Regions from separate parts of the Mesorhizobium sp. M1329 genome, predicted to be linked through region 1. Evidence: predicted binding sites of a transcription regulator. Region 1 holds the regulator's gene; each other region holds the start of a gene.

Region 1 (7,193 bases):
ATTGCTGCTGCGCTGATCGTCGGCGTGCGCGCCGGCATTCCCGAGGAGATCAACGAAGCGATGCGGCGTACAGGCATCTATCACATCATCTCTATCTCGGGGCTGCATATGGCGTTGGTCGCCGGCACCATCATGGCGCTGCTACGCGGCGCCTTTGCGCTGTTTCCCGATTTCTCATCGCGACGGCCGGTCAAGAAATATGCCGCGGCCGCCGCGCTTTTTTCGATTGCGGCCTACCTCGTCTTTTCCGGCATTGTGGTAGCGGCCGAACGCAGCTTCATCATGCTGGCGGTGATGCTTATCGCCGTGCTGTTCGACCGGGCCGCGCTCACCATGCGCAACCTGGCGATCTCGGCCATCGCGGTCATTCTGGTGTCGCCACACGAGGTGGTCGGTCCGAGCTTCCAGATGTCCTTCGCCGCGACGGCGGCCCTTGTCGGCGCCTATGCCGGCTGGTCCGACTACCGCGCCGGCAGGGCCACCAGGCCGCCGCCGCGGCGGTCGCCGCTACGCCTCGCCACGCGAAAGGTCCTGCTGGGCATGGGCGGCCTGGCGATGACCTCAATCATTGCAGGGAGCGCCACGGCGCTTTTCGCCATATGGCATTTCCAGCGCGTGGCGCCGCTCAGCCTGTTCGCCAATCTGGCCATCATGCCCATCGTCTCACTGGTCGTCATGCCCTTCGCCGTCCTCAGTGCGCTGGCGATGCCGTTCGGCGCGGATGGGCCTTTCCTATACGTGATGGGCAAGGGGCTGACGGCGATGATCGCCCTGTCCGGGTGGATCTCCGAGCGCTCGCCAATCGATGCGGTTGGGCTGATTTCGCTGAGATCCGTCCTTTTGGTGACGATCGCCCTTGTCATTGCCAGCATGGCGACGACCTGGTTGCGGCTGGCGGCACTTCCTTTTGCGCTCGCCGGCTTGCTAACGACAACCCAGACGCGCGTACCCGATGTATTGATCTCGGAGGACGCACGGTTGGTCGCGCTGCCGATCGACAGCGGTGAACTCGCGGTCAACCGGGCACGCCCGAATGAGTTCACCATCGACAACTGGAAACGCGCGCTCACATCAGAGGCTATCGTCGCGCCGGAAACACCTGGAAAGAACGATCCGCAATTCGACATTGCCGATCCGGCCGACCTACCGCCGGGTATGCCGTTCATTTGCACGGACGGCCTCTGCCTTGCCAGGCATCCATCCGGCGCGATCATCGCACAAGCCAAGGACCGCGATACTGCGCGGCCAGCCTGCGCCTTTGCCAGTTTGATCGTCATCGACGACGCCACCGCCCATAACCCCTGCTACTACGACCGGCTGGTCCTCGTCGTCACCAAACGGCAACTGGCGCGCGCGGGAAGTGCCGCCGTCTATTTCGATCCACAAGCTGCAACACGCGCCGAAATCCGTTTCGCGGTCGAAAAATCATACCGGCCCTGGCACGTGCAGCGGAAATTTTCACGCGCGGCACGGGGCCTGCCGCCATACCGCAGGGCCGACAAACCCAAAGCCGGCGCCAAGGGCGGAACTCAGTAGCGGCGGATCAGTCCGACGAGCTTGCCTTGCACCTTGACCCTGTCTGGTCCGAAGATGCGCGTCTCGTAGGCCGGATTGGCGGCTTCCAGGGCGATCGAAGCGCCCTTGCGGCGGAACCGCTTCAGCGTCGCTTCCTCCTCGTCGACCAGTGCCACCACGATCTCACCGGGGCTCGCCGTATCGGCATTGCGGATGATCACCGTGTCGCCGTCGAAAATGCCAGCCTCGATCATCGAATCGCCTTTGACCTCGAGCGCATAATGCTCGCCGCCCATGATCATATCCGGCGGCACCGAAATCGAATGCGTCTGGTGCTGGATGGCGTCGATCGGCACACCGGCGGCGATGCGGCCCATCACCGGGATCGAAACGGCGGCGACGACATCGTCGTCATTTCCGGCCGCAGGGACGCGCGACGATGTCGGCTTGCCTTGCCGCGGACCGCCTTGCCCAAGACTGCCCTGGATGACACTCGGCGAGAACTTGCGTGCCGCATTGAGGCCGGGGGCGATCGAGTCAGGCAGGCGCAGCACCTCCAGCGCACGGGCCCGGTTGGGCAAACGGCGAATGAAGCCGCGCTCCTCCAGTGCCGTAATCAGCCGGTGGATTCCCGATTTGGAAGCCAGGTCGAGCGCTTCCTTCATCTCGTCGAAGGAAGGCGGGATACCGCTTTCCTTCAATCTTTCGTGGATGAACATAAGCAGTTCGTGTTGTTTGCGTGTCAGCATAGCGACCCCCAACAGAATCAGAAAAACAAACCCAGAACAAACACTATCTGTTCCAGTTGTGTTCCGCAACTGTTTAAAGTTTAATGAATGCGTTAAGGCTCGGGAAACAAACGACGTCCCCTAACCGGGGTACCCCACTTTCACCGTCGCGAGCCTCATCGCCTTGATTCTGCTTTCGTTTGCGCCCTTCTGGCTTCCCGGAAGGCCACATTGGCATCGGCCGTCGGTCGGCGGAGGGCACGGAAGTGAACCCCTATCGAGTGTGCGGTTTGGTCAATGCACCGTGAACGAAACGAACTCAAAACGCCAACCTCGGGTTAAGTCCTGGTTTCCACCGCCTGGTTAGGCTGCTTCTCGCCGGTGGAGCCTTCCTGCGCGCAACCAGGTGATGGAAGAACAGTCGATGCGTATCCGGCGTTGCATTGAATTTTGGGGGAGCAGGCAAATCATGACAGGAATTCCCGATCTCGCGGCCATAAAGGCGATGGATGCCGCAGATCCGCTGCGCGCGATGCGCGACCGCTTTGTGTTGCCGCAAGGAGTGATCTATCTCGACGGCAATTCGCTAGGAGCTGCTTCACGTGCCGCTTTCGATGAATTGCGCAAGGCCGCGACCGAAGAATGGTCGCATGATCTCATCCGCGCATGGAACACGGCCGGCTGGTTCAACATGCCGCTTGAACTTGGCGACCAGCTCGGGCGCCTGATCGGTGCCGCGGCCGGCCAGACGGTGGTCTGCGACACGACGTCGGTCAACATCTATAAACTGCTGCACGCCGCCATGGCCATGCGACCGGAGCGGCAGGTCATCGTCGCCGAGGGCGATAGTTTTCCGACGGACCTCTACATGGCTGAGGGTGTGGCTTCGACGCGAAAGGATACGCTGCTGCGCCTCTCGGGGGTCGACGCGCCGAGCATCGAAGAGCTGATCGACGAACGCACCGCTGTGGTGCTGGTCAACCACGTCAACTACAAGTCGGGCGAACTGCGCGACATGCCGGCGCTGACGCGCAGAGCCCAGGAAGCCGGGGCGATGATCGTCTGGGATCTCTGCCACACCGCTGGAGCGATGCCAGTCGAGCTCGACAAGGCAAACGCCGATTTTGCCGTTGGCTGCACCTACAAATATCTGAATGGCGGCCCGGGCGCGCCTGCTTTCATCTATGCGGCTGAGCGGCATCTTGCCGACATCCAGCAGCCGCTCACCGGCTGGTGGGGCCATGCACGGCCCTTCGCCTTCGAGCCAGGCTATGCGGCCGGCACCGGCATCCGCCGGTTTCTGTGCGGCACGCAGCCGGTCCTGTCGATGCGCACGCTTAAGGGCGCGCTCGACATCTGGAACGATGTCGACATGACGGCGGTGCGCAAGAAGAGCATCGCGCTGGCCGATCTGTTCATCGAGCTTGTCGAGGCAAAGTGCGGCACTTACGGGCTCACGCTCGAAAGCACGCGCGATGGGGAAAAACGCGGCAGCCAGATTTCATTCATGCATGAGCATGGCTACCAGATCATGCGCGCGCTGATCGAACGTGGCGTGATCGGCGATTTTCGCGCGCCATCGACCATGCGCTTCGGCTTCACCCCGCTCTATGTCGGCTATGCCGATGTCTGGCAGGCCGTCGAAGTACTTGAGGACATCCTGCGCACCGGTGCATGGAAGGATGCGCGCTTCGCCATCAAGACGGCTGTCACTTGAGATTGATGCGAGAGCTGGAGCCGTGAGGCTGGCGACGACGCGCCGCGCGATGCTCACGCTACGTCGCAAGGCCATATTGCCAGGGGAGGGCGCAGGGTGTTCGAACGTCACATTGCCGATTGGGACAACGCCTATGCCAACGGCGCCAACATAGCCAGCAGCGATCGCTGGCCGGCGGCCTGGGTTGAGCCCGCTCGGGTTTTCCGCGACGTGCTTTCGACCGAGGGCAGGGCGCGGCTCGACTTGGCCTATGGCGATAAGCCACGCAATCGGCTCGATCTTATCCTGCCGGCCACCAAGCCCAAGGGACTCGTGGTGTTCGTCCATGGCGGCTACTGGATGGCATTCGACAAGAGTTTCTGGTCGCATCTTGCCGCTGGCGCTGTTGATCGCGGCTATGCGGTTGCGATGCCGTCCTACACGCTCTGTCCGCAGATACGCGTTGCCGGCATCGTCAAGGAAGTCGGCGCGGCGATCGGCACAGCGGCGGCGATGGTCGCAGGGCCGCTGATGCTGACCGGACACTCGGCCGGCGGCCATCTTGTTAGCCGGATGGTTACGGCGACGACGCCGCTGGCGCCCGAAGTGGTCCGGCGCGTTCGTCACGTGGTGTCGATCTCGGGGGTGCACGATTTGCGCCCGATCATGCGCACCGGCATGAACGAGACGCTGGCGATCGATGAGGCCGAGGCGCAGGCCGAAAGTCCGGTGCTGCTGCGCCCGATGGACAAGGCCTGCCTGACCTGCTGGGCCGGCGGCGGCGAGCGCGCCGAATTCCTGCGCCAGAGCGCGTTGCTGGCCAACATCTGGATCGGCCTGGGTGCCGCGACCAGCTCGGTGGTCGAGCCTGACCGGCATCATTTCAACATCATCGACGGTTTGGCCGATCCAGACCATCCGCTGACCCGGACCTTGATCTCGGAGTGAGGCAGGTTCAGCGTAGCATCAGCACGTCGCAGGGGGAGCCCGCCGCCGCGGCAGGCGCGAACGGCGCGCGGACGATCAACCCGTTGGCATCGGCCAGCATTTTCAGCATCGAGGAGTCCTGGATGCCGAACGGCGTCGCCACGAGCGTACCGGCATCGTCTGTGACAACAGCCCGCACATAATCTTGCCTGAGATCGTTGGCCGGCATGGCAGCACCGAGCCGCACCTGACGTATATCCTGCTGAAAGGCGCGGCCGCCGAGCCGCGCCAGCAGCGGCTTGAGGAAGAGCTGGGTGCAGACCAGGCTTGCCACCGGATTGCCGGGCAGGCCGATGCAGCGAATGTCGCCCAGCCGCCCGAACATCAGCGGCTTGCCCGGCCGCATGGCGATCTTCCAGAAATCGAGCGTCATGCCTTGCCCGGTCAGGACGTCATGGACGAGGTCGTGGTCGCCGACCGAGGCACCGCCCAGCGTGACGATGACGTTCGCGCCAGCCTTCACGGCCTTTTCAACCAGCGCAGCGATCGCCTCCCTGCGGTCCGGCGCGATGCCAAGGTCGAGCGCGCGCGCACCGATCGACTGTGCGGCGGCGGCGACACCATAGGCGTTGGAGGAGATGATCTGGTTGGGGCCAAGATTGCTGCCCGGCGGCAGCAATTCGTCGCCGGTCGCGATAATGGCGACCAGCGGCCGCTTGACCACGGCGACCTCGGGATGGTTGGCCGACGCCGCGAGCGACAAGGCCGCCGGATCGAGCAGGCGGCCTTTGGGCAGCAGGACATCGCCCTTGGCGAAATCGAGCCCGAGGCGGCGGATGTTTCGCCCCTGCACCGTCGGCTCCGTCACTTCTACGACACCGCCGCCGAGATCGCGGACGTTCTCCTGGATGACGATGGTGTCGGCACCTTCGGGAAGCGGCGCGCCGGTGAAGATACGCACGGCCTGCCGCTGCTGCACCGTTCCGGCAAAGCCGCGTCCGGCCGGCGCCATGCCGACCACCGAAAGCTTTGCCGGTACGGACGCGATGTCGGCCACCCGCACGGCATAGCCGTCCATGGCGGAGGCGTTGAACGGCGGCTGGGTGCGGAGCGCCACAACCGGCTCCGCCAGCACGCGGTCGGCGGCATCCAGCAGTGCGGCGCGTTCGCCCGGCAGCGCTGCTGCGCCGTCCAGCAGGCGCTCGAGCGCCTCGGCAACCGGGACCAGCGCCATTATCGGCCTGCCCCGGTGGCCCCGCCTCCGGTGATCTTGTAGTCGCCGGATTTGCCGCCGGTCTTTTCAACCAGCCTGATGCCGGAGATGACCATGGCGCGGTCGACCGCCTTGGCCATGTCGTAGATGGTCAGGCAAGCGACCGAGACGGCACTCAGAGCCTCCATCTCAACGCCGGTCTTGCCGGTGACGCGGGTCAATGCTGTCACCTTCAGGCCGGGCAGCGCGGCGTCCGCCTCGATATCGACAGATATCCTGGTCAGCAGCAGAGGATGGCAAAGCGGGATCAGTTCGTGCGTCTTCTTGGCCGCCATGATGCCGGCAATGCGCGCGGTGCCCAGCACGTCGCCCTTCTTGGCGTCGCCGGCGAGGATCATGTCCAGCGTCTCGGGCCGCATCGCGACAAAACCTTCCGCAACTGCCGTGCGCACCGTCTCAGCTTTGTCGCCGACATCGACCATATTGGCTTCGCCCTGCGCGCCAAGATGGGTGAGGGCGGCCGCCATCCTCAAACGGCCTCTGCCGGCGCCTTGCCCGTCAACAGCAGGCGCGTTGCCGCGGCCACGTCCTGCTGGCGCATCAGGCTCTCGCCGACCAGGAAAGTCGCAATGCCGCTCTGCTCCAGCCGGCGGCAATCGACGTGCGAAAAAATACCGCTCTCGCTGACCAGATGGCGGTCGGCCGGCACCATCGCTACCAGCCGCTCCGAGGTCTGTAGGCTGGTTTCAAAGGTCCGGAGATTGCGGTTGTTGATGCCGATCAGCCGCGACGACAGCTGCAGCGCGCGTTCCATTTCAGCCTCGTCATGCACTTCGACCAGCGCGTCCATGCCGAGCCCGAACGCTGTCGCTTCGAGTTCTCTTGCCAACGCGTCGTCGACGCTGGCCATGATGATCAGGATGGCATCGGCGCCCCATGCCCTGGCCTCGTAGACCTGATAGGGGTCGAACAGGAAATCCTTGCGCAAGGCAGGCAGGTCGACAGCAGCGCGCGCAGCGGTGAGGAACGCGGGCGCCCCCTGGAAGGAGGGCGCGTCGGTCAGTACCGAAAGGCAGGCGGCACCGCCTTCCGCATAGGCCCTGGCCAGCGCCGG
Region 2 (7,193 bases), on a different contig from region 1:
TACGCGTCCCGCGCTTGCGGATAATGCTCCCGGAGCAGGGTGAAGGCGCGCTGCAGGCAGGTCAGCATGCCGAGCGCCAGTACGTCCACTTTAAGGATTTTCACCGCGTCGAGGTCGTCCTTGTCCCACTCGACCATCTTGCGCTCGTCCATCGCCGTCTTGACGATGGGCACGATCTCGTCGAGCCGGTCCCTGGTGATGACGAAACCACCGACATGCTGCGACAAATGACGGGGAAAGCCCATGATCTCGTTGGCGCATTCGATCACATGACTTGTCGATGGATCGGTCTGATCGAGGCCGCCGGCCTTTGTCTCCTTTTCGCCGAGCTCCGAGGTCGACCAGCCCCAGATCGAGCTGGACAGTGCGCCCCGGACGTCGTCCGACAGGCCCATCGCCTTGGCCACTTCGCGCATCGCCGAGCGGCCCCGGTAGCTGACGACGGCGGCGGCCAGCGCGGTACGCTTGGTGCTGTATTTGGAATAGATGTACTGGATGACCTCCTCGCGCTTTTCATGCTCGAAATCGACGTCGATGTCGGGCGGTTCGTTTCTTTCCTCGGAAATGAAGCGCTCGAAAAGCGTGTCGATCTTGTCCGGGCCGACTTCGGTGATGCCAATGCAGAAGCAGACGATCGAGTTGGCGGCGGAGCCGCGCCCCTGGCAGAGAATGTTCTGGCTGCGGGCGAATTTGACGATGTCGTGGACGGTCAGGAAATAGCGCGCGTAGTTCAGGCGTTCGATCAGAGCGAGTTCCTCCTCGATGCGCTGCGTCACAAAAGCGGGTACGCCCGAGGGGTAGCGGATGGCGGCTCCCTCCTTGGCCAGCCTTTCCAGCTCGGCCTGCGGCCCGAGACCCGATTCCGTCGGCTCGTCGGGATAATTGTATTGCAGGTCACTGAGCGAGAAGGTCAGCTCGCCGGCAAAACGCAGCGTTTCCGCCAGCGCTTGCGGATGCCTGCGGAAAAGCCGTGCCATCTCCACCGGCGGCTTTAAGTGACGCTCGGCATTGGCCGCCAACTCCAGCCCCACCTCGGCGACGGGCACATTGAGGCGGATCGCCGTCAGCACGTCCTGCAGCGGGCGCCGTTCCGCCGTATGGTAGAGAACATCGTTGGTCGCCATCAACGGGATGCCGGCCAGCTCGGCCATCGCCGCCGCCTGCTCGATCCGGAAGCGGTCGTTGCCGCGGTAATCCGGCGAAACCGCCAGCCGCAGGTTTTCGCCGAAGCGATCCTTGAGCCGGCTAAGCAGTGCGAGGCTGGTTTCCGCATCCGCCGATAGATCCGGCAGGATGGCCAGCGACAGGAGATCGCCCCATTCGAGAAGATCGCTCTGTTTGAGGAGCGTTGCCCCTTTTTCGTTTTCGTCACGCAGATTGGCCTGCGTCAGCATGCGGCAGAGATGACCCCAGCCCTTGCGGTCTTGCGGATAGGCGAGGATGTCCGGCGTGCCGTCGCAAAAAACCAGGCGGCAGCCGGGATGATAGGAAACACCCTCCACCTTGGCCTGTTGCCAGGCGCGCACCACGCCCGCCACCGTGTTGCGGTCGGCGAGACCGATCGCCGAAAACCCCAGGAATTTTGCCGCGACCACCAGCTCCTCCGGTTTCGAGGCGCCGCGCAAGAACGAGAAGTTCGACTGGATGCCGAATTCGGCATAGGGGATGGCCGTCAGCGCATTCATGCGAAGATCCCATGCATGAACCAGCGCGGCGAAGGCTGCGAGGCGCCGTAGAGGCCCTGGCGATAGAGCCAGTAACGGCGGCCATCGGCATCCTCGATGCGGAAATAATCCCGGGTTGGCTCATCTTCTCGTCCCGCCGCCCCTCGCCACCATTCAGGCGCGATGCGCTCCGGCCCTTCAGCGCGCGCGACCCGGTAGAGCGCGCGCCGCCAGCGGAAGTTCAAAGGCGGGCCTTCCGGCATTTCGGTGGCCGGCACCTCGATCGGCTCGGGCGAACGGAAAAGCCGGATCGGCCGTTCCGGCTGGAAGACGGTCGAGGGAGCGTCCTTCGCCTTGTCGGGCTGCTTCGGCGGCGAGCTTCTCTGCGGCGCCTCCGTAAAGGGAAGGGTGGCGACGGCGCGCTCCGGCAAATGGCTCTCGACGGCGACCGGCTTCAAGACCGCGCCTTCGCCGAGCCGGGCGCGAATGCGGTCGGCAAAAAGCGCGATATCGGCACCGTCGTCGTTCGTCTCGCCGGCAAGGTCGGCCTGCTGCATGTCGAAGGCGGCGACAGTCAGCACCGAAAGGCGCACGAGATCGAAGCCATAGCCGGCGTCGATGTCCTGTTCGAGCGCGGCAAGCCTTTCGTGGAACAATTTCTGGATCAGCCGCGGCTCGCGCAGAGGCCGCGAGGTGCCGACGGCGATGCGGCTGACGCCGCCATCGACGCGGAAGAGCAGCAGCGCCAGCCGCCTTGCGCCCTCGCCGCGACGCTCGAGGTCGCTCTTCAAGGTGGTCGCCAGCATGCCTGTCAGCCGCTCGATGTCCTCGGTCAGCATGATCGGTTCGGCAAGGTGACGCTCGACCGAAAGCGGTGCCACCGGCAGGCGCGGCGACACGGCCTCCTCGAGGCGGCCAAGCGCCTGGTCGAGGCGCAAGAGCAGCGATGCGCCGAAGCGGCGGGCCAGCGGCGCGCGCGGTGCTGCCATGACGGCGCCCGCCGTGCGCAGGCCGACGCTTTCGAGGCTGGCGCGGACCTCCGGGCCGATGCGCAGCGCCGCCAGCGGCAAGGGCGCGAGAAGCGCTTCCTCCTCGCCATCGGGAACGATGCGGTCGCCGGCAAACCGCGCCGCCGCCCAGGCAGCACCAGGCGTGGCGGCAAGCCCGGCGCGGACATCGAAGCCCTGATGGAAAAAACGCGACAGGATATCGTCCAGCATCGAGCGTTCGCCGCCGAAAAGATGGGTGCAGCCGGTGACGTCGAGATAGAGGCCGTCGGTCCCGTCGAGCGCCACCAGCGGGGTATAGCGGTCGCACCAGTCGGCGAGGCCTTCGAGCAGGCGCCGGTCGGCCTCCGGATCGGCCTCCACGATGTCGATCGAGGGATGCATGGCGCGCGCATCGGCTATGCCCATGCCGCGCTTCAGATTAAGCGCCTCGCCCCGCTCGTCGAGGGCGGCGATGCGCTGGGTGTTCCCTTGGCGATGGCTGACCACCAGCGGCAGGTGATCCGACGGCCGGGAACGCCAGGACCGCCCCAGACGCTGCCGCAGGATCCTCTCGGCGGCGAGATGCGGAAACCACAGGGACAGGATTCTTTGGCCGTTCTGGGGTCCATTCCTGAGACCTTCTTTCCTCGCCCCGTCTTTCTTCGAATATGCGTTCATCGGGGTTCCACTCCAGTGTGAATTTTCCGGGCAAGGCAGTGCGGCTCTTGCCGATGGTGACGGTGAAGGCGGGCCGGCCGATCGAGCCGGCGAGCGGGCCGGCAATCGTCTGGCGCGCTGCCGCCGGTGCCGGCGACAGGACGAGGCGGACCGGCGCTGCCGTCGGCTCGGGCTCGCCGGCCTGGCGCAGCAGGAACAGCGGTCGGCCCGCACTCTGCGCCCGGGCGTGCAGCCGCCGCGTCGCGGTGAGGTCAAGCCGCTGCGGGCTGCCGCGGATTTCGAGGATGACAGCGGCCAGCGCCGTCATCCGGGCAGCCTCCTCGGCGATCCACAGCGCATCGAGCAGCCTTGGCGCCTCGGAAAACAGCAATTGCTCCGGCTCGATGCCGAAGAAGGCGTGAAGCCCCCTGGCATAGGGAAAGCCGGCCTCACGGAAAACCTCGGATGTGCCGATCCACAGCACCGGCAGTCGCGGCCCCTGGCTGAGGATCAGGCTGACGAGCGACAAGGCAAAACCGGCGACGGCCCCGGCATCGCGGGTCGCGGCGCCATGAAACTCGCTCAGCGCCGCCTTCGGCAGGCCGCCGCTCAGCGCAGCATCGAGGCGCTCGGCGCCGGTGCGCAAAAACGCATCGGGCGGCGCCACGGCGAGGCCGCGGCGGACAATGGTCAGATTCCGAGCGGGTGCCGGATGCCGAGAGGGTGCCGGACTCTGACGAGGGACATCCGCGTCAAACGACGAACCGGCCGGCGCCTCCAGGCGTTCGGGCAAGGTCCCTTCGATCTTCGCGATCTGGCGGCGCAGGGCAAAAACAGTCTCCCGCGCCACGGCGCTTGTCGCCATGACGGTCAGCTTCCACTCACAATTGTTCCTGTTATGTTCCTATAGATTCCAGAGGCAGCCCGAAGAGTCAAGCGGAGTCATGGGGAATTTATTCCTGTAGTGGGGCATGACACGGGCCCTCCAGTCCGATCATTTGCCGAGTCCGGCCCGAAAGCCTATATGCCGGGATCAAAGGACAAAGCATGGCTCGCATCTACCAAACACGCATCTGGCACGACCAGCTTTCGCCAACGATGGAGGAAATCGAGCTCCTGGCGCTGGAGGCCTATGCCCATCTGCCGGAGGAGTTTCGCAAGCTGACCGGCGAGATCGTCATCCAGATCGCCGAATTCCCGACCGACGAGATCATGGACGACCTTTCGCTGGAAACGCCCTTCGACCTGCTCGGCCTGTTCGAGGGGCGCGGCATCGCCGAGCGCTGGAACCCGCAGACCGGCGAGGGGCCGAACCGCATCACGCTCTATCGCCGCGCCATCCTCGACTACTGGGCCGAGAACGAGGAAACGCTGGGCGACATCGTCACCCACGTGCTGATCCACGAGATCGGCCACCATTTCGGCCTGTCGGATGACGATATGGAGAAGATCGAGGAGGCAGCGGAGTGAGCGACCCCGCTCCTCGTCATCCTAGGGTACTCCGCGACGTCGCTTCGCGACTGCTTCGCCTTAGGATGACGAAGGACGAGCGCTTCAGCGAACCTCCCTACCAGTCGCTGAGCTTGGTGTCGGGGCCGTATTCCTGGCCCTCGATGTCCTTCACCACCGCCTGACCGCAGCGCATGGTCTTGGCCTCCTTGTCATAGGCATAGGTCGGCGAGCCGAACAGGTGCCAGCCCTTGTTCAGCGCCGCCGTCACCTTGTGGCAGAAGCTGGCATCGTCCGGGCCGGACAGAAAGCGGTAGAGTTTCATTCTTCAATCCTGTCGTCAGTTACCATTAGTCATGCGCGAACAACGGCGGCCTTCGCCAGCAGTTTTTCGGCCTGCGCCAGATGCAGCCGCTCGACCATCTTGCCGTTCAGCGCGATCACCGCCTTGCCGGTATTTTCAGCGCGCGCGAAGGCATCCTTGACGGCGCGCGCCTCGGCTATTGCTTCGGGCGACGGTGCAAAGGCGCGGTTCGCGGCCTCGATCTGGGCCGGATGGATCAGCGACTTGCCGTCAAAACCCATGGCGGCCGCTTCCGTGCACTCGCGCGCAAAGCCGTCCATATCGCTAAAATCATTGAAGACGCCATCGAGCAGGTCAAGGCCGCCGGCGCGCGCGGCGAGCACCATCTGCATCAGCCATGGCACGAGATAGCGCCGGTCGGGCGTGGCGAGAATGCCTGTGTCCTTGACCAGATCATTCGTTCCGGCAACGAAACAAACCAGTCTAGAGGCCGGGTCGCGGCCGAGCTCAGCGATCGGCCCGATGTTGAGCAGCGCTTTGGGCGTCTCGATCATCGCCCACAGCTTGACCTCGTCCGGGATAAAATTGTCGTCGAGCACGTCGCCGGCCTCGAGGATGTCGCGCGGCGTATCGACCTTGGGCAGCAAGATGGCGTCGGGCGTGCATTTTGCCGCGGCCAGCAGGTCGGCGCCGCCCCACTCGCTCGACAGCGCGTTGATGCGCACGACCATCTCGCAGCGCCGGTTGGAAAGGCCGGCGAAAATCGCCGCCAGCTTTTCACGCGCGGAAGGCCTGTCGACCGGGGCGACGGCGTCCTCGAGATCGATGACGACGGCATCGCAGGCCAGCGACGGGATTTTTGCCAGCGCCTTGTCGTTCGAGGCCGGGACGTAAAGCACCGAGCGGCGCGGGCGATAGCTTTCGGTGGTCATCTCCGATCTATGCCGCCTGCAGCTGGCCGAGGCAAGCCGTGCATAAAAACTGCACGCAATTTCGGAAAATCTCCTCGTCTCCGCCCCGCTTGCCACCCGACAGAATGCGACAAGGGCGGCATGCAAGAGCAAACGAACTCCCGTTGGTCCCTGCCGTACCGGCTTCGCCGCGAAAGCTGGTGGCTCGTCGATCCGCCCCAGACTTTGGCAGCCCTCCTCCCTTTCGTCCGCAAATCCCTGCCCACCGGCCGCATCAAAGCCGCCGAGAAAGCCCGATCATGACAGTATTCCTCTCGGCGGCGCCGAGCTATTGCAGCCGCTTCGGCGTTGCCGTCCTGCTCGTCGCGCTGGCCGATTTTTTCTTCTATGGCCAGCCGGCCGGCATCACGCTTTTCCTGTTCGGCGTTGCGATTGCAGCGGCGAGCATGGCTCTCCATCCTCTCAGCGTCTTCAACGATGGCAGGTTCTGGTTCAAGCCGGTTGCGCTGCTTATGGCGCTGCTGCCGCTTGTGGAAAATGTCAGCGCACTGTCCGTCTCTATCGCGCTGGCGGCGACGGCCATCTTCGCGCTGTCACTGGCCGGACGGTTGCGGCGCGGCCTAGCCCGCGTCGCCCGCCAACTCTCGCTGTTCCTGCTTGCAACGCCATTTCGGCTCGTCCTGGATTTCCTCCGCTGGCGCAAGGCGACGCGGCGGCTTGGCCGGCGGCGCGTGCGGCTTGCGACGATCGCCGTCTGGGTCATGCCGCTGAGCCTCGGCGCGGTGTTCCTCGCGCTGTTCGGCGCCGCCAATCCGGTCATCGAATACTGGTTCTCGCTGATTGATCTCTTCGCTTTGCTTAACCTCATCCAGCTGCCACGTCTCGCCTTCTGGCTGTTCGTGCTTGCCGGCATCTGGGCCTTTCTGCGGCCGCGGCTGCCGCGCTTTTTCCGCCGCCGCAAAGTGTCGCCAGCCAGCGTACCGGCGACGCCGGCCACCAGGACCACCATCGAAGACATCGTCTTCGGCAAGGCCGCTATCCTCCGCGCGCTCGTCGTCTTCAACGTCCTGTTCGCGGTGCAGAGCGCACTCGACGCCACCTATCTGTGGGGCGGTATCGCGCTTCCCGACGGGCTGACCTATGCCGCCTACGCGCATCGCGGCGCCTACCCGCTGATCGTCACGGCCCTATTGGCCGCCGGCTTCGTGCTGGCAGCGCT
Region 3 (7,193 bases), on a different contig from region 1:
ACCGCTTCGGAAACGACGACCAATGCGGCGGTTTCCGGATCGACGATTCCCGCCGACGAACTGGCCCGGCTGACCGACGACATCGTCTCGGCGCTGAAGACGGTCTATGACCCCGAAATCCCGGCCGACATCTACGAACTCGGCCTCGTCTACAAGATCGACATCGAGGACGACCGCTCGGTCAAGATCGACATGACGTTGACCGCGCCGGGCTGCCCGGTGGCCGGCGAAATGCCGGGCTGGGTGGAGAATGCCGTCGGTGCCGTCGAAGGCGTCTCCGGCGTCGAGGTCAACATGACCTTCGATCCCCCCTGGTCGCCCGACCGTATGTCGGAAGAGGCGCAGGTGGCGGTTGGGTGGTACTAGCATCCGACCAGCCAGAGGCTGACGCACTTGCGCCGGGTACAAAACTTCACCATTTTAGGTGAGGAATCATTCGGCAGGCCTTGAACCTGCGCGCAATGGAGAAGGAAAAAGATGGGACGCTTCGCCGTCATCACGATGACCGAAAAGGCCGCCGACCGGGTGCGCGAGATAGTCGCGACCCGTGAGAATGCGCACGGCATTCGCCTTGGCATCAAGAAGGGCGGCTGCGCCGGCATGGAATATACGGTCGATCTGGTGACCGAACCCAACACCAAAGACGATCATATCGAGCGCGACGGCGCCCACGTCTATGTCGCGCCGGAGGCAGCGCTTTTCCTGTTCGGCACCGAGATGGACTTCGAGCAGACGACGCTGCGCACCGGCTTCACCTTCCGCAACCCGAACCAGAGTTCGGCCTGCGGCTGCGGCGAATCGGTCGAGCTGAAGCCGGCTGATCTGAAGGCACTGGCCGAAGCACGCGCTTCGGCTTGATTTTCCTTCGCCGTTCCCGGCGGCAATCGCATACGGAGAGCCCCCTCATCCGGCCCTTCGGGCCACCTTCTCCGCGATGGGGAGAAGAGGCTGGCGCCAGCGCTGGCGACTTCCTCTCCCCTCGGGGAGAGGTCTGATTGCCCCGAATTGCCCTTCGCAATTCGGTTGGCAATCCGGGTGAGGGGGCGCTTGTCCATATGCGATAGCTCTGCCGTAAACGGGGAGAAGAACGCTAATCCACCCACATCCCCGTTCGCTTGTGCCAGTCTGCGATCGACTCCTCCGGGTAGACATCGAAAACCTTGTCGCCCTTGCCGATATCCGGCTCGACCCAGTTCGCCTTGTATTTCAGCATCAGATGCACCTTCTCCGGCGGCTTCGGCAGGTCGGTGTCGATCGCCGAGGCAAACGGATGCACCAGCTCCGGCCAGGTCGGATCGTAGAGCCAGAGCGCCGTCCCGCATTTCGTGCAGAAATTCCGTTCGCCCGTCGAGATCTCGCGTTGCGGGTGCTCGTCGTCCTCGATCTCGGCGCGGTAGACGCCGAGATCGCGCTTGCCCTGGATTTTCAGCGTCTCGTAATCGGCGCCGAGATTGATGGCGAAACCGCCACCGCCCTGCTGCTTGCGGCAGATCGAGCAATAGCACAGCATGAACGGCACCGGCGTGTGGCTTTCCACCTCGAAACGCACGGCATTGCACCGGCAGGACCCCTTGAGCAGAAGCGGCATGAAAAAACTCCGACGAAATTGATTCTGAACTTGTCAGAATGGTGCCGGTTGCGTCGATGACAAGGGGAAATCCTGGTGACATGATCGCCGCATGGACAACGAGCGCATAGAAGAGCTTTTCGAAGGCCTCGGCCCGGTCAGCATCCGCAAGCTGTTCGGCGGCAAGGGCATCTATTTCGACGGCGTCATCGTCGCCATCGTCATCCGTGGCGAACTGATGCTGAAGGCCGACGCGGAAAGCGCCCCGGATTTCGAAGCGGCCGGCTGCCGGCAATGGACTTATACCGGCTCGCGCCACGGCAAGCTCGTGTCGATGCCCTATTGGAGCGTTCCCGACAGCGCGTTCGACGATCCCGACGAGATGGCGATCTGGGCGCGGCGTGCCTACGAGGCAGGACGGCGCGCCGGCAAATAGGCTGCGTCATGCTTCGGCAAGTCCGGGCCGCATTTCACGCCAGTTCGCGCGCCTCGGGCACGAGCGCCAGCGCCTCGGCAAAGCTGGCGCTGGTGAAGGCGGCGCTCTCGACGGCGAGCATCGCGGCGGCAACGCCTTCCCGTAGCGCTGCGCGCAGCGTCAGGCCGCGCAGCAGGGCGGCGATCGTCGCACCGGCCAATGCGTCGCCGGCGCCGGCAGCATCGGTCCGCTTCTGTAGCGGCGGTGGCGAGATCGAGAACGCGCCGGTTTGGTCGAAACCGAGCACCGGTCCGTCGCCGGCAGTGATCACGCCGCTTTTCAGGCCGGCGCGTCTCAGGCCGTCGACGATGCCTTGATCGCCAGCATCGATATCGGTGCCGGCAAGCACGCCGGCCTCGTGCCGGTTCATGAACGCCACGGCCAGACGGTCGAGCACTGGCGTCAGCCGCGCCGCTTTGCTGGGCGAGACCGCAAGCGCAAACACCGGCTTGCCGGCGGCGAGTGCCGCCAGCCGCTCCAGCGCGGAAGACGGCAGGTTGGCATCGCACAGCACCGCGTCGGCCGAACCGATCGCTTCCCGCACCTTGGCGCGGCGGATCTGCTTGGGAAGCGCCAGCTCGTATAGCACCATGTCGGCAAGCCCGGCGATCAGCGCGCCGTCGCTATCGACCAGCATCGTATGGCTTGGCGTTGCCCGGTCGAGAAAAACCGCCGACAAATCGGCAATGCCGGCCTCGGCGACGGCGCGCAAAACCTTGTCGCCAAGGGCATCGCCGCCGCGCACCGAAAGCAGCGAGGCCGAGGCGCCGCGCCGCACCGCCCAGCGCAAGGCATTGAAGACGGCACCGCCGACATGCTCGCGCATCGTGCCGGCGTTGGAAGCGGCCGGCACGAAGGCGCCGGCAACCCGGCCGCGCCGCTCGATATAGGCGCCGCCCACGGCCAGGATCGTCGGGGAGTTCATCATGCCGGCAAATGCCCCTTGCTGTTGCCCGGGAGGAGACTAGGTCGCCGGGCGGAACCCTGCAATCGCGGCTCCGATTCGGTTGGTGACGGCAACGGCGCCGCATGCGAGGCGGGATACATCCGGAAGCAAAATTGCGAAACAAAAATAGAACAAATATGAATGTGCGTTATTTTTCAAACCCTTGGCGCTCATTGACAAATGAGAACAAATGAGGTACATTCCTTTTAGGGATTGCGGGATTGTCCGGCCTCCATTGACGACCACGGGGTGATGTATCATGGCTCAGAATTCTTTGCGGCTTGTAGAGGACAAAGCGGTGGACAAATCAAAGGCTCTGGATGCGGCGCTGTCGCAAATCGAGCGTGCCTTCGGCAAGGGCTCGATCATGCGGCTCGGCGCGAACGAGCAGGTCGTCGAGATCGAAACGGTGCCGACCGGCTCGCTTGGGCTGGACATCGCGCTTGGCGTCGGCGGCCTGCCGCGCGGCCGCATCGTCGAGATCTACGGGCCGGAAAGCTCGGGCAAGACGACGCTGGCGCTGCACACGGTGGCCGAAGCCCAGAAGAAGGGCGGCATCTGCGCCTTCGTCGATGCCGAGCACGCGCTCGACCCGGTCTATGCCCGCAAGCTCGGCGTCGATCTCGAAAACCTGCTGATCTCGCAGCCCGATACCGGCGAGCAGGCGCTAGAAATCTGCGACACGCTGGTGCGGTCCGGCGCCATCGACGTGCTGGTGGTCGATTCGGTGGCGGCGTTGACGCCGCGGGCGGAAATCGAAGGCGAGATGGGCGATTCGCTGCCCGGCCTGCAGGCCCGCCTGATGAGCCAGGCACTGCGCAAGCTCACCGCCTCGATCTCGCGCTCCAACACCATGGTCATCTTCATCAATCAGATCCGCATGAAGATCGGCGTCATGTTCGGTTCGCCCGAGACGACGACCGGCGGCAATGCGTTGAAATTCTATGCCTCGGTCCGCCTCGACATCCGCCGCATCGGCTCGGTCAAGGATCGCGACGAGGTCGTCGGCAACCAGACCCGCGTCAAAGTGGTCAAGAACAAGCTGGCGCCGCCCTTCAAGGTGGTTGAGTTCGACATCATGTATGGCGAGGGCGTCTCCAAGACCGGCGAGCTGGTCGATCTCGGCGTCAAGGCGGGCGTGGTCGAAAAGTCGGGCGCCTGGTTCTCCTATAATTCGCAGCGTCTTGGCCAGGGCCGCGAAAACGCAAAACTGTTCCTGCGCGACAATCCCGACACGGCGCGCGAGATCGAGCTGGCGCTGCGGCAGAATGCCGGGCTGATCGCCGAGAAATTCCTCGAGAACGGCGGCTCCGAAAGCAGCGACGACGGTTTCGAGGACGACGCCGGGGTGATGTAGGGCAAGCGACATCTCGCGGAGCATCAGACAGGTTTGGATTTGATGTTTTGATTCTGAGTTTGTGTAATCGATGCGTTTCGAACCGCCGGCTCCGTGCCGGCGGTTCGCGTTTGACGGCGGGGCAGACGCGTTTCAAAGCGCTGGTGAAAGCCGGGATTTTAGCCCATTTGGTGTTTCTGGACAGGCTGCGGTGCGACCGCTAAAAGGCCATGTCTATTTTCCGCCGGCAGCCGGCGGTTCTCTCGAAAAGGCAGTATTCATGAGTGGCGTCAACGAGATCCGGTCGGCATTTCTCGACTATTTTCGCAAGGAAGGTCACGAGGTCGTCGCGTCGAGCCCGCTGGTGCCGCGCAACGATCCGACGCTTATGTTCACCAACGCCGGCATGGTGCAGTTCAAGAACGTTTTCACCGGTCTGGAGAAGCGGCCCTATTCGCGCGCCACGACCGCCCAGAAGAGCGTTCGCGCCGGCGGCAAGCACAACGACCTCGACAATGTCGGCTACACCGCGCGCCACCTGACCTTTTTCGAGATGCTCGGCAATTTCTCCTTCGGCGACTATTTCAAGGAGCGGGCCATAGAGCTTGCCTGGAACCTGATCACCAGGGAGTTCGGGCTGAAGAAGGACAAGCTGCTGGTCACCGTCTACCACACCGACGACGAGGCGGCCTCGTACTGGAAGAAGATCGCCGGCCTTTCGGACGATCGCATCATCCGCATCGCGACTTCGGACAACTTCTGGGCAATGGGTGACACCGGACCTTGCGGGCCGTGTTCGGAGATATTCATCGACCGTGGCGAGCACATCTGGGGCGGCCCCCCCGGCAGCCCCGAGGAGGATGGCGACCGTTTCCTTGAATTCTGGAACCTGGTGTTCATGCAGTACGAACAGGTGACGAAGGACGAGCGCGTCGACCTGCCGCGTCCGTCCATCGACACGGGCATGGGCCTCGAGCGCATGGCCTCTATCTTGCAAGGGGTTGAAAGCGTCTTCGAAACCGACCTGTTCCGCCACCTGATCGACGCTGCATCGTCGGCGCTTGGCAAAGGTCCGGATGCGGACACCGTCGCATCGTTCCGCGTCATCGCCGACCATTTGCGTTCGTCCTGCTTCCTGGTCGCCGACGGCGTGCTGCCGTCCAACGAAGGCCGCGGCTATGTGCTTCGCCGCATCATGCGCCGTGCCATGCGCCACGCGCAGTTGCTCGGCGCCCGCGATCCGCTGATGTGGCGCCTGGTGCCGGCGCTGGTGCGCGAGATGGGCCAAGCCTACCCGGAACTGGTGCGCGGCGAACAGATGATCACCGAGACGCTGAAGCTTGAGGAAACTCGTTTCCGCAAGACGCTGGTGCGCGGCTTGGGCTTGCTTTCGGAGGCGACGGAAAAGCTGGCCTCCGGCGACATGCTGGATGGCGAAACAGCGTTCAAGCTCTACGACACCTATGGCTTTCCGCTCGATCTGACGCAGGATGCGCTGCGCCAGCGCAACATCTCGGTCAACCTTGCCGGCTTCACCGAGGCGATGGAGCGGCAGAAGGCGGAGGCGCGCAAAAGCTGGGCTGGTTCCGGTGAGGCCGCAACCGAGACGGTATGGTTCGCGGTGCGTGAGGAGAACGGCGCCACCGAATTCCTGGGTTATGAGACCGAGCAGGCGGAAGGCCTCATCCAGGCGCTGGTCAGGGACGGCAAGACCGTCGACAGTGCCGGCAAGGGCGACGCCGTTGCCGTGGTTGTCAACCAGACGCCGTTCTATGGCGAGTCCGGTGGCCAGATGGGCGATACCGGCGTCATTTCGGGCGACGGGTTCTCGATCGAGATATCCGATACCCAAAAGAAGGCCGATGGGCTTTTCGTCCATCTCGGCAAGGTGGCCAACGGCACCGTCAAGACGGGTGCGACCGTCGAGCTGAAGGTGGACCACGCGCGTCGCTCCAGGCTGCGCGCGAACCATTCCGCCACGCATCTGATCCATGAGGCGCTGCGCGAGGTGCTGGGTACGCATGTCGCGCAGAAGGGCTCGCTGGTCGCGCCCGAGCGTCTGCGCTTCGACATTTCGCACAACAAGCCGATCTCGCCGGACGAGCTCGAAGAGGTCGAGCGCATGGCAAACGAGATCGTCGTTCAGAATAGCCCTGTAACCACGCGCCTGATGTCGGTCGACGACGCCATTGCCGAAGGCGCCATGGCGCTGTTTGGCGAGAAATATGGCGACGAAGTGCGCGTCGTTTCGATGGGCACGGGCTTGCATGGCGCCAAGGCCAACCGGCCCTATTCGGTCGAGCTATGCGGCGGCACCCATGTCAGGGCAACCGGCGATATCGGTCTGGTGCGCATCGTATCCGACAGTGCGGTCGCTGCCGGCGTGCGCCGCATCGAGGCGTTGACCGGCGAGGCGGCCAGAAAGCATCTCGACGAACAGGACAAGCGGCTGAAGGCAGCCGCCGCCGCGCTGAAGATTTCGCCGGCGGATGTGCCGGCCCGCGTCGAGGCGCTGCTCGACGAGCGCAAGAAGCTCGAAAAGGAGCTGACCGAGGCGCGCAAGAAGCTGGCGCTCGGCGATCGCTCGCCAGCCGGTGTGCCTGCGGAAAACGAAACCATTGCCGGTGTCGGTTTTCTCGGCAAGGCGGTATCGGGCGTCTCGCCAAAGGATCTGAAGCCGCTGGCCGATGCCGGCAAGAAGTCGCTCGGCTCCGGCATCGTCGTCTTTGTCGGCGCCGGCGAGGACAACAAGGCGAGCGTCGTCGTCGCCGTCACCGATGATCTGACCGGCCGCTTCAGCGCCATCGATCTGGTGCGCGTCGCGTCCGCGGCATTGGGCGGGCAGGGCGGCGGCGGCCGACCCGATATG
Region 4 (7,193 bases), on a different contig from region 1:
CGATATCGGTCTGCCGAAGCCGTGGTCGGACATGGATTTCGCCGCCTGGATGGAGGTCTATCTCGGCGGCCGCTGGCACGCGTTCGACCCGCGCAACAACGCGCCGCGCATCGGCCGTATCCTGATTGCCTCCGGACGCGATGCCGCCGATGTGCCGCTGACCCACATTTTCGGGCCGGGCGCGCTGGCTGGCTTCAAGGTCTGGACGGACGAGGTCGTCGAATAGCCCCGCGCCGCCCTTTTGAACAACTGACCTTGTGAACAACTGGGCACTTCGGGCGTTGTGGGGACTGTGGAGCGTGGGCGGGCGCTCCGCCAATCTCGGTGCATCAACCAAGGCAGCACACCATGGCGGCGCATGGCGGGTCGAAAAAAGTGATCTATGCGGCGCTCGCCGGAAATCTTGCGATCGCACTGACCAAGTTCGCCGCTGCGTTGTTCACGGGCAGCTCGGCAATGCTCTCGGAAGGCGTCCACTCGCTCGTCGATACCGGTAATGGCAGCCTGCTGCTTTACGGCATGCACCGTGCCGCCCGGCCGGCCGACCGCACGCATCCGCTCGGCCATGGCCGCGAGCTGTACTTCTGGAGCTTCATCGTCGCGCTCCTCGTCTTTGCGCTGGGCGCCGGCATATCGTTCTACGAAGGCGTGACGCACATCATGGCGCCGGAGCCGATCGCCAACGCCAAGGTGAACTACGCTGTCCTTGGCCTTTCCTTCCTCTTCGAAGGTACCTCTTGGCTGGTGGCGCTGAAGGAATTCCGTCACCAAAAAGGCAGCCACGGCTGGCTCGAGGCGGTGCAGCTCAGCAAGGATCCGAGTGTCTACACCGTACTCTTCGAGGACAGCGCGGCACTTCTCGGCCTCGTTGTCGCCTTCGCCGGCATATTGGCGGCGGAACGGCTGGACATGCCGAAGCTAGACGGCACCGCGTCGATCGGCATCGCGCTCATCCTGGGCGCGACCGCCATCTTCCTGGCGCGCGAAAGCAAAAGCCTGCTGCTCGGCGAGCCGGCCTCGCCCGAGGTGCAAACAAAGGTGCTGGCCATCGTCCAGCAGGACCCGGCGGTGCAACGGGCAAATGGCGTGCTGACGCTGCATATGGGTCCGCAGGAGATCGTCGCCGCTTTGAGCATCGAGTTCGAGGATCATTTGTCGGCGCCGGAGATAGAGACCTGCGTCGAGCGCCTCGAGACGCGACTGAAGGCGGAGATGCCGGAGGTGACGCGGCTCTTCGTCAAGCCGCAGACCACCGGCACCTGGGAACGCCGGAGCAAGGCCTTGGCGGCGTCCGGAGGCGAACCGGTCTGAGGAAAATGGCTGCGCCATCGGGCAGTCCCGGTTATGATTGCGGGCAAAAGCTCCAGGAGGAACGAAGATGAAAATCGACGGCGGGTGTCATTGCGGCGCCATCACTTACGAGGCCGAAGTCGATCCGGAAAAGACCACCATTTGTCACTGCGTCGATTGTCAGAAGCTAACCGGAACGGCCTTTCGCGTCACCGTGCCGGCGTCCGAGGACAATTACAGGATCACCAAGGGCACGCCGAAAATCTACATCAAGACCGGTTCGAGCGGCGCCAAGCGCGCCCAGGCATTTTGCGGTGAGTGCGGCTCGCATCTCTACGCCACGTCGGCGGGCGCGGGACCGAAGGTTTACGGCATCAGGGTCGGCACGACACGGCAGCGCGATCAACTGGTGCCGAGAAAGCAGATCTGGCATCGCTCGGCGCTGCATTGGCTGCCGGAATTCGAAGGCACAATCATCATCGAGGAGCAGTAGCGCCGGACCCGGGCGAAGCGCTCGGCTCCGGGTTCCAGCATAGCTCTCAATCGTCGCCTTCGACGACCCTCAGCCTCAATTGCCCGGTTTTCGAATCGGCGACGCGCGGGCTGCTTTCCGCTATTGCTCCGCTGCCATTCGAACCAGCGGTGTCCTCTGCCGGCTGTACGCCAAACTCCAGCGCCTCGATCTTTTGTCCGCGCCTGGTCACCTTCGATGTCGAGACGAGGATGTCCTCGATATCCCTGGCCGATTGACCGAAATGCGTCTGCAATTTGCGCACCCGCTCGTCGAGCCGGGAGACGTCTTCCATCAGCCGGATGACCTCGCCCTGGATCAGGTGGGCCTGCTCGCGCATGCGTGCGTCCTTGAGGATTGCCTGGATGACCTGGATCGACAGCATCAAAAGCGATGGCGAGACGATGACGATCCGCGATCGATGCGCCTTTTGGACAACGGCCTCGAAATTCTCATGGATTTCCGCGAACACCGATTCCGAGGGCACGAACATGAAGGCGGTGTCCTGCGTCTCGCCCTGGATCAGGTATTTTTCGGCGATGTCGCGGACATGCACCTCGATGTCGCGGCGGAAAGCCTGAGCGGCGGACTTCTGCAGGTCGGCGCCTTCGGCGGCACGGATGGCATTCCAGGCCTCGAGCGGAAACTTTGCATCGATGGCAAGCGACGGTGCGCCGTTCGGCATCTTCACCAGGCAGTCGGGCCGGCTGCCATTCGACAAGGTCGCCTGGAATTCATAGGCGCCGTGCGGCAATCCGTCGGCGACGATGGCTTCCATGCGCGACTGGCCGAAGGCGCCGCGCGTCTGCTTGTTGGAAAGGATCGCCTGCAATTGCACGACCTGGCCGGCCAGCGACTGGATGTTGCCTTGCGCGATATCGATGACCGCCAGCCGTTCCTGCAGCTTGGCGAGGCTCTCATGCGTCGATCTCGTCTGCTCGGTCATGGTCTGGCCCAAGCGGCCGGTCATGGCATCGAGGCGCTGGCCGATCGACTGTGTCAGTTCCGCCTGGCGCGCCCCGAACACTTCGGCGATGGCGCCCATGCGGCCCTGCATTTCCGCCTGGCTTGCCAAGATGCCGGCCATCCTCGCCTCGGCGTCGCGGGCGTGGTCGGCGGCTTCGGCAGCCGCCATTGCACGCGCCTTGGCCGATCGCCAGAGCGCAACGACGAGCGCCACGAACAGTCCGAGGAACAGCATTGCGCCGAAACCCAGGGCATGGCCGAGCGTGATCGTGGTGGCGCCGAGGCGGGCGACAGGTTCGGACAGGATGATGGCCAGATCGTTCATGCCAACAGCATAGATGATTCGGTCTGCCGGCACAGATCAAAACGTGAACGACCCGAAGGCGTCCCGGTTGACGCTTTTCCTGCGAGGTCTTAGGTGAGACGCCATGTCGATCAAGCCGCTTATCATCCTTCCCGATCCCGTCCTGCGTCAGGTGTCAAAACCGGTCGAGCGTGTCGACGGCAATTTGCGCAAACTGGCCGGCGACATGCTGGACACCATGTACGACGCGCCCGGCATTGGCCTCGCTGCGATCCAGGTCGGCGAACCCTGGCGCATGCTGGTCATCGACCTCGCCAAAGAGGACGAGACGCCGGCACCGCACGTCTTCATCAATCCCGAAGTCCTCGAAAGCTCCGACCAGCGTTCGGTCTATGAAGAAGGCTGCCTGTCGATCCCGGACTACTACGCCGAGGTCGAGCGGCCGGCGGCGGTGCGGGTGAAGTATCTCGATCGCGACGGCAAGCTGCAGGAGATCGAGGCCGAAGGGCTGATGGCGACCTGCCTGCAGCACGAGATCGACCACCTCAACGGCGTGCTGTTCATCGACCACATCTCAAAACTGAAGCGCGACATGGTGGTCAAGAAGTTCAAAAAGCTCGCCAGGGACAAGGCGCCGGGCAAGATGGTGGGGTAGGGGTCGACGAATGCCCCTGCGTGTCATCTTCATGGGTACGCCCGAATTCTCCGTGCCGACCTTGCGGGCGATTGCCGGGGCAGAGCATGAATTGGCAGCCGTCTACACGCAGCCGCCGCGCGCCGGCGGCCGGCGCGGGCTCGAGCTGACGCCGTCGCCGGTGCAGCGCGAGGCGGAGCGGCTGGGTGTCGAGGTCCGCGCGCCGGTGTCGCTGAAGAGCGAGGCGGAGCAGGAGGCGTTCCGCGCGTTGGGTGCCGACGTCGCCGTGGTCGTCGCCTACGGGCTGCTTCTGCCCAAACCCATTCTCGAGGCGCCGCGGCTCGGTTGCCTCAACGGTCACGCGTCGCTGTTGCCGCGCTGGCGCGGCGCTGCCCCTATCCAGCGCGCCATCATGGCCGGCGATACCGAAACGGGCATGATGGTGATGCGGATGGAGGAAGGCCTCGACACCGGCCCTGTGGCAATGGTTGAAAAATGCGCCATTGGACCCGACATGACGGCCGGCGATCTGCACGACCGGCTGATGGTGTTGGGTGCGGCTCTGATGGTGCAGGCGCTCGAACGGCTGGAGCGGAATACGCTGACATTTACCACTCAGGCGGAGGTGGGGGTGACCTACGCCAAGAAAATCGATAAATCGGAGACTCGCATAGACTGGCCGCGACCTGCCGGCGACGTGCACAACCAGATTCGCGGCCTGTCGCCCTTTCCCGGTGCATGGTGCGAGACCGAAATCGGCGGCCGCGTGGAACGGCTGAAACTGCTTCGCTCGACGCTCTCGCAAGGCGCCGGCGAACCGGGAGGAATTCTCGATGACCGGCTGACGGTCGCCTGCGGGTCAGGCGCGATCAGGCTGGTCGAAGTTCAACGTGCGGGCGGAAGGCCCATTGCCGCGCAGGAGTTTCTGCGCGGGGCCAAGCTCGAAAAAGGAATGAAATTGTCATGAGCATGATGTCCATACGCGCGGCGACGCCGCGGGACCGCGAGGCGATCCGCCTTGTCGAAGAACACGCATTTGGCCAGCAGACGGAGGCCGGACTGGTCGACGCGCTGGTCACCGGCGGTGACGCCGTCGTCGAACTGGTGGCGGACGAAGACGGGCAAGTGGTTGGCCATATCCTATTTTCACGGCTTTTCGTGCAGAATGGCGGCAAGAGCTTCCCGGCGGTGGCTTTGGCTCCTTTGGCGGTCGAGCCGTCGTTCCACGGCACCGGCATCGGCGGTGCGCTGGTCCGCGAGGCGCATATCCGCCTGAAGGCTGCCGGCGAGACGCTCGCCGTGGTGCTCGGCGATCCGGCTTACTATGGCCGTTTCGGTTACAGCCGCGCCCGTGCAGCAAAATTCGAGAGCGACTACCAAAGCGAGGCTCTGCAGGCGCTTGCCTGGGGCGAGGCGCCGGAGACCGGCAGGCTGGTCTACGCCTCGGCCTTCGGCTCAGCCCTCGCCGCCTGATTTCGCCTCGATCCGGGAATGCCGCGTTTTCGCCTCGACATCGAATATGACGGCAGTCTCTTCGCCGGCTGGCAGCGCCAGGCCAACCAGCCTTCGGTGCAGCAGGCGATCGAGCAGGCGATCGAGAAGTTCTGTGGTGAGCAGGTTTCGCTGCGCGCCGCCGGCCGCACCGATGCCGGCGTCCATGCGACCGCTCAGGTGGCGCACGTCGATCTGATCAAGGCATGGCCCGGCGACAAGGTGCGCGACGCCGTCAACGCGCATCTGCAGGCGGCCAAGGTGCGCATCGCCATCCTGAAGGCCGCCGTCGTGCCGGATGGCTTCGATGCGCGTTTCTCGGCGATCGGCCGCCACTACCTCTACCGCATCGTCAACCGCCGCGCGCCGGCGGCGCTCGACAAGGGCAAGATCTGGTGGGTACCGAAGCAACTTGATGCGGCTGCCATGCACGAAGCGGCAAAGGTGCTGCTTGGCCGGCATGATTTCACCACCTTCCGCTCGACCCAGTGCCAGGCCACCAGCCCGGTCCGCACGCTCGACCGGCTGGAGGTCAGCCGGGCGGGCGATTTCATTGAAGTCCGCGCGTCGGCGCGGTCATTCCTGCACAACCAGGTGCGCTCGATGGTCGGCTCGCTCAAACGTGTCGGCGAAGGCGGCTGGACTATTGCCGACCTCAAGGCGGCGCTCGACGCGCGCGACCGTGCGGCCTGCGGTCAGGTGGCGCCGCCCGACGGGCTGTTTCTCGTTGGCGTCGATTATCCAACGCCTGGCTGATCCGGAACGCTGATCCCGAGCAGCGCCTGCAGGCCGAACAGGACGATCAGCGACGCCACGAACATACCGGCAAAAACGGCGCTGCCGGTGGCCGCACCCCTGCCGATCGCAACATTGGTCATCCGCCAGGTCAATACCATCGACAGCGCGAACAACAGCAGCGACACCAGTCCGGAGACTTCGTTGGCCGACGTCAGGAAAAGCCGGATCAACGCCGATGGCAGCATCATCCAGGCGATGATCGCCGAGGCCCAGTTGCTGGCCACGACATAATGGACGAAACGGCCGCCGACGCCGACCCGCGGCGCCACCAGGGCGAGGCCTATGAGCGGCAGCACCCAGGCGCCGATATCGACGGTGGCCAGGCGGATCAACATGCTGAAACGGCCGACGAATGCGTTGGGATCGCCGATCTCGTTGGCAATACCGACCCAGCCGACGATCAGTGCCGGCGCCGCGACGACGATGGCAAAAAAGGAGTTCCAGAAACCGTCCGCCGAAAGGTCGAGCAGGCGAAATCCGTCGGCCTTGCCGAGCATCAGCCGCCAGGCACCGGCAAGCGAAGCGTAGGTTTCATCCGCTGAAAGCATCACTAGGATATGTCCTGCGCAAACCAGTCTTCAACGAAGCGCAGATAAATCTGCGTCAGCGTCTCAAGGTCGGCAATCGCCACGCGTTCGTCGACCATGTGCATGGTCTTGCCGACCAGGCCGAATTCGACCACCGGACAATAATCCTTGATGAAGCGGGCATCGGAGGTGCCGCCGGAGGTGGAGAGCGCCGGCTTCCTGCCGGTCACCGCCTTGATCGAGCCGCCAAGCGTTTCGATCAACCTGTCGTCGCGTGTCAGGAAAACATGGCTCGGCCCGTCGCGCCAGACGATCTCGTAGTCGACCGGCGTCTTCTTGCCGGCGCGGTATTTCTTGCGTTTCGCCGCCCGATCGAGGCGGTTGTGGATCTCGGCCTGGATCGTCTCGGCGGTCCATGTGTCGTTGAAGCGGATATTGAAGGTAGCTGCTGCCTTCGCTGGGATGACGTTGGTGGCAGGATTGCCGACATCGATGGAGGTCACCTCAAGATTAGTCGGCTGGAAATCCCTTGTTCCGTTGTCGAAGACGGGGTGCAGCAAGGCGTCGACCAGCGTCACCAGGCCGCGCACGGGATTGTCGGCTAGCTGCGGATATGCGGCGTGGCCCTGGCGGCCGTTGACGACGACCGTGCCCGACAGCGAGCCGCGCCGG

What was found. Region 1 encodes LexA, which represses DNA repair genes until DNA is damaged. Its sites were predicted from a motif close to TGTTCNNNNTGTGTTCNG; they were not measured.
Region 2: a site for LexA is predicted at 4,199-4,216, ahead of NKH21_RS29805 (ImuA family protein). Genes of this name have one in related genera too.
Region 3: a site for LexA is predicted at 3,105-3,122, ahead of recA (recombinase RecA). Genes of this name have one in related genera too.
Region 4: a site for LexA is predicted at 3,125-3,142, ahead of NKH21_RS02790 (DNA recombination protein RmuC). Genes of this name have one in related genera too.

Annotation. Positions count from the first base shown of each region.
Region 1 is NZ_JAMYLN010000030.1:68,603-75,795, reverse strand. Features, by position in the region: gene NKH21_RS25520 (ComEC/Rec2 family competence protein) at 1-1,536, shown strand, start outside; gene lexA (transcriptional repressor LexA) at 1,530-2,264, opposite strand; gene kynU (kynureninase) at 2,713-3,960, shown strand; gene NKH21_RS25505 (hormone-sensitive lipase) at 4,057-4,887, shown strand; gene NKH21_RS25500 (molybdopterin molybdotransferase MoeA) at 4,895-6,100, opposite strand; gene moaC (cyclic pyranopterin monophosphate synthase MoaC) at 6,100-6,606, opposite strand; gene trpC (indole-3-glycerol phosphate synthase TrpC) at 6,609-7,193, opposite strand, start outside.
Region 2 is NZ_JAMYLN010000045.1:16,226-23,418, forward strand. Features, by position in the region: gene NKH21_RS29795 (error-prone DNA polymerase) at 1-1,685, opposite strand, end outside; gene NKH21_RS29800 (DUF6504 family protein) at 1,682-3,160, opposite strand; gene NKH21_RS29805 (ImuA family protein) at 3,093-4,175, opposite strand; gene NKH21_RS29810 (metallopeptidase family protein) at 4,358-4,780, shown strand; gene NKH21_RS29815 (DUF1737 domain-containing protein) at 4,878-5,084, opposite strand; gene NKH21_RS29820 (HpcH/HpaI aldolase/citrate lyase family protein) at 5,114-5,995, opposite strand; gene NKH21_RS29825 (DUF4153 domain-containing protein) at 6,274-7,193, shown strand, end outside.
Region 3 is NZ_JAMYLN010000012.1:102,375-109,567, forward strand. Features, by position in the region: gene NKH21_RS14750 (SUF system Fe-S cluster assembly protein) at 1-366, shown strand, start outside; gene sufA (Fe-S cluster assembly scaffold SufA) at 478-858, shown strand; gene NKH21_RS14760 (GFA family protein) at 1,091-1,588, opposite strand; gene NKH21_RS14765 (TfoX/Sxy family protein) at 1,680-2,003, shown strand; gene NKH21_RS14770 (PfkB family carbohydrate kinase) at 2,038-2,970, opposite strand; gene recA (recombinase RecA) at 3,248-4,345, shown strand; gene alaS (alanine--tRNA ligase) at 4,605-7,193, shown strand, end outside.
Region 4 is NZ_JAMYLN010000002.1:189,894-197,086, forward strand. Features, by position in the region: gene NKH21_RS02775 (transglutaminase-like domain-containing protein) at 1-226, shown strand, start outside; gene NKH21_RS02780 (cation diffusion facilitator family transporter) at 349-1,311, shown strand; gene NKH21_RS02785 (GFA family protein) at 1,379-1,783, shown strand; gene NKH21_RS02790 (DNA recombination protein RmuC) at 1,830-3,092, opposite strand; gene def (peptide deformylase) at 3,196-3,726, shown strand; gene fmt (methionyl-tRNA formyltransferase) at 3,743-4,672, shown strand; gene NKH21_RS02805 (GNAT family N-acetyltransferase) at 4,669-5,178, shown strand; gene truA (tRNA pseudouridine(38-40) synthase TruA) at 5,197-5,952, shown strand; gene NKH21_RS02815 (transporter) at 5,934-6,542, opposite strand; gene dapE (succinyl-diaminopimelate desuccinylase) at 6,545-7,193, opposite strand, start outside.